Regions from separate parts of the Bacillus sp. WC2507 genome, predicted to be linked through region 4. Evidence: a T-box and tRNA genes for the amino acid it is inferred to sense, from the RefSeq annotation. Region 4 holds a T-box; the other regions hold tRNA genes.
The links. A T-box is a leader RNA that pairs with one kind of tRNA and senses whether it is charged. The one in region 4 lies ahead of lysS (lysine--tRNA ligase), so its partner is inferred to be a tRNA-Lys.
Positions count from the first base shown of each region.

Region 1 (2,176 bases), 3.0 Mb from region 4:
CTGTAATACTAAATACTGCATCAATTCCTTTTTCATGAACAGCCGGATAATTCGGAGATACAGATCCTCCAATAGCAATCACCGGAATACGAAAAGGCTTTGCACGCTCCGCAACACCTACAGGGGCCTTTCCATATGCTGTTTGTTCATCTATTCTCCCTTCGCCAGTTATAATTAAATCTGCACCTTCTATATGCTTATCAAAATTTGTATAATCTAATACAATTTCAATTCCTCTCCGCAAGTTTCCCTTTAACACTGCAATAACAGCTGCTCCCATTCCTCCTGCGGCTCCTGCACCAGGTATTTTAGATACGTCGCAAGATAAAGATTGGTTAAGGATATTCGCATAATGCTTTACATTCTCATCCAGCTCTTTCATCATCTCTGCGTTCGCACCCTTTTGTCTGCCAAATACGAAAGATGCTCCCCTTATCCCAACTAACGGATTATCTACATCACATGCTGCTTCTATCTTTATATGCGTTAAGCGTGAATCCATTCGCGAAAAATCAATAGCGACAATCGAATGTAACGTGCCTCCAGATGGCTCTATTACTTCCCCTTCTTCATTTATAAACCTGACTCCTAAAGCTGACAACATACCTGCTCCGCCATCATTTGTAGCACTTCCTCCAAGTCCTAAAATAATGTGCTCAGCTCCTTCGTCTAGCGCATGTAGTATAAGTTCTCCTGTTCCTTTAGTCGTTGTAATAAGTGGGTTTCGCTTTTTAACCGGAACATGTTGTAATCCTGATGCTGCTGCCATTTCAATAAACGCTGTCTTTTTATCTTTAGACATACCGTAAAAGGCTTGTACACGTTCTCTAAGCGGCCCTGTCACTTGAAGTGATATCATTCTTCCACCTGTAGCATCCACAAGCGAATCAACCGTTCCTTCTCCCCCATCCCCAATTGGTATTTTTACATACTCTGCTTTAGGGAAAATCGCTCCAAAACCTCTTTCAATAGCTTCACATACTTCTATAGCTTTTAAGCTTTCTTTATATGAATCAGATGCAATAACAACTTTCACAATTATCCCCCATCCTTTCTTTTTACATTTTCTTCATTTTAAACGACAAGTATGAAAGTTGTCTTTTTAAATACAAAAAAAGCTTACATCATATGATGTAAGCTTTTTTATTTAGATGGAGCCTAGCGGGATCGAACCGCTGACCTCCTGCGTGCAAGGCAGGCGCTCTCCCAGCTGAGCTAAGGCCCCTTAGTAATTAAGCGGAAGACGGGATTCGAACCCGCGACCCCAACCTTGGCAAGGTTGTATTCTACCACTGAACTACTTCCGCGAAAATGGTGAGCCATGAAGGATTCGAACCTTCGACCCTCTGATTAAAAGTCAGATGCTCTACCAACTGAGCTAATGGCTCGTAAATGGCTGGGCTAGCTGGATTCGAACCAGCGCATGACGGAGTCAAAGTCCGTTGCCTTACCGCTTGGCTATAGCCCATTAATATTTACTAGTATGGTTATCTTTTCAAAAAAATAAACCCTCTCAGGTTATTTTAAAGAAAATGGTGGAGGGGGGCAGATTCGAACTGCCGAACCCGAAGGAGCGGATTTACAGTCCGCCGCGTTTAGCCACTTCGCTACCCCTCCGACATTTAAAATATATATGGTGGAGGATGACGGGATCGAACCGCCGACCCCCTGCTTGTAAGGCAGGTGCTCTCCCAGCTGAGCTAATCCTCCAAAAGTGGTGACCCGTACGGGATTCGAACCCGTGTTACCGCCGTGAAAGGGCGGTGTCTTAACCACTTGACCAACGGGCCAAAAATTTTAAAACTCTTCCCAAGCTTCCAACCGGGCTTGAACCGGTGACCTCTTCCTTACCATGGAAGTGCTCTACCAGCTGAGCTATGGAAGCATAATGGCTCCGCAGGTAGGACTCGAACCTACGACCGATCGGTTAACAGCCGATAGCTCTACCACTGAGCTACTGCGGAATAATAATAGCCTGGCAACGTCCTACTCTCACAGGGACAAGGTCCCAACTACCATCGGCGCTAGAGAGCTTAACTTCCGTGTTCGGTATGGGAACGGGTGTGACCTCTCTGCCATCATTACCAGACTTTTATCATTATAAACATTTCTTTCGAAATATCAAGAAGAAAATTATATATTCCTTCAAAACTAGATAACATTTGCTTCATATTAT
Region 1 covers NZ_JBQXPN010000001.1:125,770-127,945, forward strand. The annotation lists gene ACUN28_RS00685 (glycerate kinase) at 1-1,036, opposite strand, end outside; tRNA gene ACUN28_RS00690 (tRNA-Ala) at 1,153-1,225, opposite strand; tRNA gene ACUN28_RS00695 (tRNA-Gly) at 1,236-1,307, opposite strand; tRNA gene ACUN28_RS00700 (tRNA-Lys) at 1,313-1,388, opposite strand; tRNA gene ACUN28_RS00705 (tRNA-Gln) at 1,394-1,468, opposite strand; tRNA gene ACUN28_RS00710 (tRNA-Tyr) at 1,534-1,617, opposite strand; tRNA gene ACUN28_RS00715 (tRNA-Val) at 1,635-1,710, opposite strand; tRNA gene ACUN28_RS00720 (tRNA-Glu) at 1,716-1,790, opposite strand; tRNA gene ACUN28_RS00725 (tRNA-Thr) at 1,813-1,885, opposite strand; tRNA gene ACUN28_RS00730 (tRNA-Asn) at 1,890-1,964, opposite strand; rRNA gene rrf (5S ribosomal RNA) at 1,974-2,089, opposite strand.
Region 1: it has a tRNA-Lys gene. The T-box ahead of lysS (lysine--tRNA ligase) is inferred to sense a tRNA for this amino acid. The anticodon was not compared.

Region 2 (2,176 bases), 1.7 Mb from region 4:
CGCCCAAAGGTTCCCTCAGAATGGTTGGAAATCATTCGTAGAGTGCAAAGGCATAAGGGAGCTTGACTGCGAGACCTACAAGTCGAGCAGGGACGAAAGTCGGGCTTAGTGATCCGGTGGTTCCGCATGGAAGGGCCATCGCTCAACGGATAAAAGCTACCCCGGGGATAACAGGCTTATCTCCCCCAAGAGTCCACATCGACGGGGAGGTTTGGCACCTCGATGTCGGCTCATCGCATCCTGGGGCTGTAGTCGGTCCCAAGGGTTGGGCTGTTCGCCCATTAAAGCGGTACGCGAGCTGGGTTCAGAACGTCGTGAGACAGTTCGGTCCCTATCCGTCGTGGGCGTAGGAAATTTGAGAGGAGCTGTCCTTAGTACGAGAGGACCGGGATGGACGCACCGCTGGTGTACCAGTTGTTCTGCCAAGGGCATAGCTGGGTAGCTATGTGCGGAAGGGATAAGTGCTGAAAGCATCTAAGCATGAAGCCCCCCTCAAGATGAGATTTCCCATAGCGTAAGCTAGTAAGATCCCTGAAAGATGATCAGGTTGATAGGTTCGAGGTGGAAGCATGGTGACATGTGGAGCTGACGAATACTAATAGATCGAGGACTTAACCATATAATATGAAGCAATGTTATCTAGTTTTGAAAGAATATAAAAAAACTTGTTGACTTTAAAAGTAAAATAAGTTAAAATGATTCTTGTCTTAAATGAATACAGTCTGGTAATGATGGCAGAGAGGTCACACCCGTTCCCATACCGAACACGGAAGTTAAGCTCTCTAGCGCCGATGGTAGTTGGGACCTTGTCCCTGTGAGAGTAGGACGTTGCCAGGCAAAATGGAGGATTAGCTCAGCTGGGAGAGCACCTGCCTTACAAGCAGGGGGTCGGCGGTTCGATCCCGTCATCCTCCACCATATATGTCGGAGGGGTAGCGAAGTGGCTAAACGCGGCGGACTGTAAATCCGCTCCTTCGGGTTCGGCAGTTCGAATCTGCCCCCCTCCACCATTCTTAATTAATGGGCTATAGCCAAGCGGTAAGGCAACGGACTTTGACTCCGTCATGCGCTGGTTCGAATCCAGCTAGCCCAGCCATTAAGAGCCATTAGCTCAGTTGGTAGAGCATCTGACTTTTAATCAGAGGGTCGAAGGTTCGAATCCTTCATGGCTCACCATTTTAATCAAATATGCGGGTGTGGCGGAATTGGCAGACGCACTAGACTTAGGATCTAGCGCCTTTGGCGTGGGGGTTCGACTCCCTTCACCCGCACTTTTAATGAAATAACTCAAACATGTCTTGCGGAAGTAGTTCAGTGGTAGAATACAACCTTGCCAAGGTTGGGGTCGCGGGTTCGAATCCCGTCTTCCGCTCCAATTTTCAATATGACATGCCGGGGTGGCGGAACAGGCAGACGCACAGGACTTAAAATCCTGCGGTGGGTGACCACCGTGCGGGTTCGACCCCCGCCCTCGGCACCATATGCGCCCGTAGCTCAATTGGATAGAGCGTTTGACTACGGATCAAGAGGTTAGGGGTTCGACTCCTCTCGGGCGCGCTTTTATTAACGGGAAGTGGCTCAGCTTGGTAGAGCACCTGGTTTGGGACCAGGGGGTCGCAGGTTCAAATCCTGTCTTCCCGATATTCCCAAAAACAGGGGGCCTTAGCTCAGCTGGGAGAGCGCCTGCCTTGCACGCAGGAGGTCAGCGGTTCGATCCCGCTAGGCTCCACTTTATTTATTATATGTCTCGGAGGTATACCCAAGTTCGGCTGAAGGGATCGGTCTTGAAAACCGACAGGCGGTGAGAATCGCGCGGGGGTTCGAATCCCTCTACCTCCTCCATTTTCTTTTTAAATGGTTTAGATACATATAATAATAAAATTTTATTTTTCCTTCATGGAGGTATACCCAAGTTCGGCTGAAGGGATCGGTCTTGAAAACCGACAGGCGGCGAGAGTCGCGCGGGGGTTCGAATCCCTCTACCTCCTCCATTTTTTAAAAAACATTATATTGTCGCGGGGTGGAGCAGCACGGTAGCTCGTCGGGCTCATAACCCGAAGGTCGCAGGTTCAAATCCTGTCCCCGCAACCAAATGGTCCCGTGGTGTAGTGGTTAACATGCCTGCCTGTCACGCAGGAGATCGCCGGTTCGACCCCGGTCGGGACCGCCATTTATG
Region 2 covers NZ_JBQXPN010000001.1:4,877,022-4,879,197, reverse strand. The annotation lists rRNA gene ACUN28_RS25840 (23S ribosomal RNA) at 1-619, shown strand, start outside; rRNA gene rrf (5S ribosomal RNA) at 722-837, shown strand; tRNA gene ACUN28_RS25830 (tRNA-Val) at 843-918, shown strand; tRNA gene ACUN28_RS25825 (tRNA-Tyr) at 927-1,010, shown strand; tRNA gene ACUN28_RS25820 (tRNA-Gln) at 1,022-1,096, shown strand; tRNA gene ACUN28_RS25815 (tRNA-Lys) at 1,101-1,176, shown strand; tRNA gene ACUN28_RS25810 (tRNA-Leu) at 1,191-1,271, shown strand; tRNA gene ACUN28_RS25805 (tRNA-Gly) at 1,301-1,375, shown strand; tRNA gene ACUN28_RS25800 (tRNA-Leu) at 1,392-1,480, shown strand; tRNA gene ACUN28_RS25795 (tRNA-Arg) at 1,484-1,557, shown strand; tRNA gene ACUN28_RS25790 (tRNA-Pro) at 1,568-1,641, shown strand; tRNA gene ACUN28_RS25785 (tRNA-Ala) at 1,657-1,729, shown strand; tRNA gene ACUN28_RS25780 (tRNA-Ser) at 1,750-1,842, shown strand; tRNA gene ACUN28_RS25775 (tRNA-Ser) at 1,899-1,991, shown strand; tRNA gene ACUN28_RS25770 (tRNA-Met) at 2,015-2,091, shown strand; tRNA gene ACUN28_RS25765 (tRNA-Asp) at 2,095-2,170, shown strand.
Region 2: it has a tRNA-Lys gene. The T-box ahead of lysS (lysine--tRNA ligase) is inferred to sense a tRNA for this amino acid. The anticodon was not compared.

Region 3 (2,176 bases), 2.3 Mb from region 4:
GACTCCTCTCGGGCGCGCTTTTATTAACGGGAAGTGGCTCAGCTTGGTAGAGCACCTGGTTTGGGACCAGGGGGTCGCAGGTTCAAATCCTGTCTTCCCGATTTTCCAAAAAACACGGGGCCTTAGCTCAGCTGGGAGAGCGCCTGCCTTGCACGCAGGAGGTCAGCGGTTCGATCCCGCTAGGCTCCACTTTTTTTAATATCATTTATGGCGGTGTAGCTCAGCTGGCTAGAGCGTACGGTTCATACCCGTGAGGTCGGGGGTTCGATCCCCTCCGCCGCTACCATAAAGGACCTTTAGCTCAGCTGGTTAGAGCAGACGGCTCATAACCGTCCGGTCGTAGGTTCGAGTCCTACAAGGTCCACCACTAAAGGTTTATATCTCGGAGGTATACCCAAGTTCGGCTGAAGGGATCGGTCTTGAAAACCGACAGGCGGCGAGAGTCGCGCGGGGGTTCGAATCCCTCTACCTCCTCCATTTTTTCTAAATTAAATATTTTATCATCGCGGGGTGGAGCAGCACGGTAGCTCGTCGGGCTCATAACCCGAAGGTCGCAGGTTCAAATCCTGTCCCCGCAACCAAATGGTCCCGTGGTGTAGTGGTTAACATGCCTGCCTGTCACGCAGGAGATCGCCGGTTCGACCCCGGTCGGGACCGCCATTTTTTACATAAAGGCTCGGTAGCTCAGTCGGTAGAGCAGAGGACTGAAAATCCTCGTGTCGGCGGTTCGATTCCGTCCCGAGCCACCATTTTGAAGTCGCAAGCCGACTTAGCTCAATTGGTAGAGCAACTGACTTGTAATCAGTAGGTTGGGGGTTCAAGTCCTCTAGTCGGCACCACTTTCAAAATGAGCCATTAGCTCAGTTGGTAGAGCATCTGACTTTTAATCAGAGGGTCGAAGGTTCGAATCCTTCATGGCTCACCATTTATAATTTAATGCGGGTGTAGTTTAGTGGTAAAACAAGAGCCTTCCAAGCTCTGGTCGAGAGTTCGATTCTCTTCACCCGCTTTTCAATTATGGGCCTATAGCTCAGCTGGTTAGAGCGCACGCCTGATAAGCGTGAGGTCGATGGTTCGAGTCCATTTAGGCCCACCATAATTGTTCCGCAGTAGCTCAGTGGTAGAGCTATCGGCTGTTAACCGATCGGTCGTAGGTTCGAGTCCTACCTGCGGAGCCATATTTATAGAGAAGTACCCAAGTGGCTCAAGGGGCTCCCCTGCTAAGGGAGTAGATCGCGAACGCGGTGCGAGGGTTCGAATCCCTTCTTCTCTGCCAGAACTGGCCCGTTGGTCAAGTGGTTAAGACACCGCCCTTTCACGGCGGTAACACGGGTTCGAATCCCGTACGGGTCATACTAAAAGAGATAGCATAATCTGCTATCTCTTTTTTGTTGTGTAAAAGCGGACTTTGAATCGTCTGCTTTTTTTTATAGATTTCTTGTATACTTTTTTCTATTCTAATCGTCTAACTAATAGAAAGGAGAGAGCGATGGAGTATGAAAAGATTATTATAAAAACCTCTAAAAGCATTTATAGGTATTTTCTTAAAATAGGGCTAACACCATATGCCCATTAACCTAAGAATTTTATAATGCCCTCAAAATTAGCTTGATGGTGATGGGGTATCGCCATCATTTTGGAAATAAACCACGTTAAGATTATATAAGTTTAATTTCACATGAGCTTTTTTCTTTTTTTGATTACGTTACAGCTCCATCATAAAATATACGAGGTAATTTATTAAAATCATACTGAATTACTTTATCAAAGCTATCCAAATATGCATGTAAAGATTGTGTAATCATAAGATTAACAACTTTTTCTTTAGTATTAAAAATAATAATAGGTTTTTTAAGTGACCAAGTATACCCAACTTCCCACATTGTTCCGGAATCTTGATCATTATATATTGCAAAGGTAATATCACTATGTTGAATTGCATTTACATCAGTAACAAAGTTTTGAAATTGCCATTCATAAGATCCAAAGGGAAATTTACTCATATATTTTCGTGGAGAAAATACATTTAATCCTTTCTTAGATAAAATTATCTCTAATTTTTCTAATAGTGCAATTTGTTCAGGGTTGAAAAATGGCCCGGCTAAATATATTCATTTATTTGCCCCCCTAATGGTTATAAAAATAATTATTTTTTATTCACTTATATGATTTGTAT
Region 3 covers NZ_JBQXPN010000001.1:849,520-851,695, forward strand. The annotation lists tRNA gene ACUN28_RS04530 (tRNA-Arg) at 1-17, shown strand, start outside; tRNA gene ACUN28_RS04535 (tRNA-Pro) at 28-101, shown strand; tRNA gene ACUN28_RS04540 (tRNA-Ala) at 117-189, shown strand; tRNA gene ACUN28_RS04545 (tRNA-Met) at 210-286, shown strand; tRNA gene ACUN28_RS04550 (tRNA-Ile) at 291-367, shown strand; tRNA gene ACUN28_RS04555 (tRNA-Ser) at 385-477, shown strand; tRNA gene ACUN28_RS04560 (tRNA-Met) at 505-581, shown strand; tRNA gene ACUN28_RS04565 (tRNA-Asp) at 585-660, shown strand; tRNA gene ACUN28_RS04570 (tRNA-Phe) at 674-749, shown strand; tRNA gene ACUN28_RS04575 (tRNA-Thr) at 764-839, shown strand; tRNA gene ACUN28_RS04580 (tRNA-Lys) at 850-925, shown strand; tRNA gene ACUN28_RS04585 (tRNA-Gly) at 939-1,009, shown strand; tRNA gene ACUN28_RS04590 (tRNA-Ile) at 1,020-1,096, shown strand; tRNA gene ACUN28_RS04595 (tRNA-Asn) at 1,104-1,178, shown strand; tRNA gene ACUN28_RS04600 (tRNA-Ser) at 1,186-1,276, shown strand; tRNA gene ACUN28_RS04605 (tRNA-Glu) at 1,282-1,353, shown strand; gene ACUN28_RS04610 (nucleoside 2-deoxyribosyltransferase) at 1,701-2,111, opposite strand.
Region 3: it has a tRNA-Lys gene. The T-box ahead of lysS (lysine--tRNA ligase) is inferred to sense a tRNA for this amino acid. The anticodon was not compared.

Region 4 (2,176 bases):
ATATTTAGCGAACATAAATAGAATCACTTCTGGTAAATACACTTTCAACAACTCACTAGGTGTAATACTATTCCCTGAAGAACTAGACATTTTTTCATGATTCCCTTTAATTCCAATGAAATCATAAGCAACGTAATGAGGAGCTTCACGATTAAATATTTCCCTTGCAATTTCCTTCGATACATTATAACTACCCGATTCCGATGAATGATCTCTTCCGCCCGGCTCAAAAATAACACCCTCTATCATCCACCTCATCGGCCAATCGATTTTCCAATTCAGTTTCATTTTATTTGTATTTAATACTGATAATTCATTTTGATTTCCACATACACATTCATACTGAACTGTTTTTAATACTTTATCAAAATGTGTAATCGTTGTTGCATCTTTCCCGCATTTCTCACAATATAACGTAACCGGATAAAAGCTCTCTCGCTCTTCTTCACTACACTCTCCAGTTTTAAATCTTATTAATATATCATATATTTCTTTTCTTTTATATAAAGCCTCTAATATGTTTTTGTTATACCTTCCGCTTCTATATTCAGCATGTTGATATATGAATTCCACATCAACCCCAAATACTTGAAGCGATTTCTCAAACTCTTTTTCAAAATGCTCTGCATACGAATTATGACATCCATACGGATCTGGAATATCACAGTATGGCATACCAATATATTTTGCAAAAGATGGATCAATATTTTTAGGAACTTTTCTAAACCTGTCATAATCATCCCATGAGAATATAAAACGAGTCCTTTTCCCTAAATCTTGAAGTGCCCTTACAACAAAATAAGTCGTTATTATTTCGCGAAAGTTCCCGATATGAACAGAACCCGATGGACTGATTCCAGATGCACAAACAAAAGTTTCTTTATTTGGATGTTTTCTAATTAATTCATGTGCTACTTCATACGCCCAATGCATATGTTATTCACCTCAATTATTATTTGTTTTCATATTTTCAAATTTATGCAATAAAAAAACTCCCACCCCCAAGATTATTCATCTTGAGGACGAGAGTTGTTAGCTTCGCGGTACCACCTCAGTTTGTTAATACGTCGCCATATTAACCTCTTCAGGTACGGCAAAATATGCTTATACCCTATCTCTATAACGGGAGAATCCGTCGCACCATCCCTAAACAAATTAGTTCCTTGCGCAGCTCCAAGTCTTTTTTCATTAAGATGTATACTGCTCTTTCTCAGCTACCAGAGCTCTCTGTACGTATCCTTTCTTAACTACTCTTCTCTTCCATGCCATTTTAAATATTATTTTTTTATATGATAATTTATAAAACTTTTATTTTCAAACTTTTCTAAAAAAATAGCTATCTAAAAAAATGTTTTATCGCTTCTAATTGAATTTTATGGATACATTCATCACAACAATATGTCCCTTTCGGTTTCTCTTTAAATCGCTTATATTTTTCACTACCTTCGTAAACACGAAATATATTTTTACAAGAAAAGCAAACAATTTCATAAAACATCATATGCATTTTCCTCTCCATGTTTATACATTTTTTTATCTCTTGAGAAAATCAATTTTCTACAGTACAAATCTTAATATCTTCTGACTAAAAGGTTTATCTCTATTCTAATCGAATTATATAAATATCTTATAAAGCGAGGTGAAAATCTTGATTAGTAATATAGAATTAGTTTTAGATGCTAAAGCAAGTTTGGCTGAAGGACCATGTTGGAATGAAAAAAAGCAACTTTTATACTGGGTTGATATTGTTGAGAAGCAATTATGCATATTTAGTCCTACCGCTAATACAAACCGAGTAATTGCTCTCAATCAACAAATTGGCTGTGTTGTTCCATATTTAGAAGACGTACTACTCCTAGCTATGGAAAACGGCTTTTATTCTATTAATGTAAAAACAGAAAAACTGACACATATTTTTGACCCTGAACCACATTTATTTGAAAATCGTTTTAATGATGGAAAATGCGATCCAGCAGGACGTTTTTGGGCAGGTTCTACAGATACATATGGTATTAATGCTGCAGGTTCCTTGTATTGTTTAAATAGTAACTTAAAAGTAGAGAAAAAAGTTTCACATGTAAATACATCAAACGGCATGGCTTGGTCACCTGACCATACATACCTTTACTTTATTGATACACCTACTAAAAAAGTAGTTCGTTTTCATTATGATATT
Region 4 covers NZ_JBQXPN010000001.1:3,128,293-3,130,468, forward strand. The annotation lists gene lysS (lysine--tRNA ligase) at 1-933, opposite strand, end outside; T-box leader at 1,016-1,272, opposite strand; gene ACUN28_RS16740 (DUF2197 domain-containing protein) at 1,337-1,507, opposite strand; gene ACUN28_RS16745 (SMP-30/gluconolactonase/LRE family protein) at 1,649-2,176, shown strand, end outside.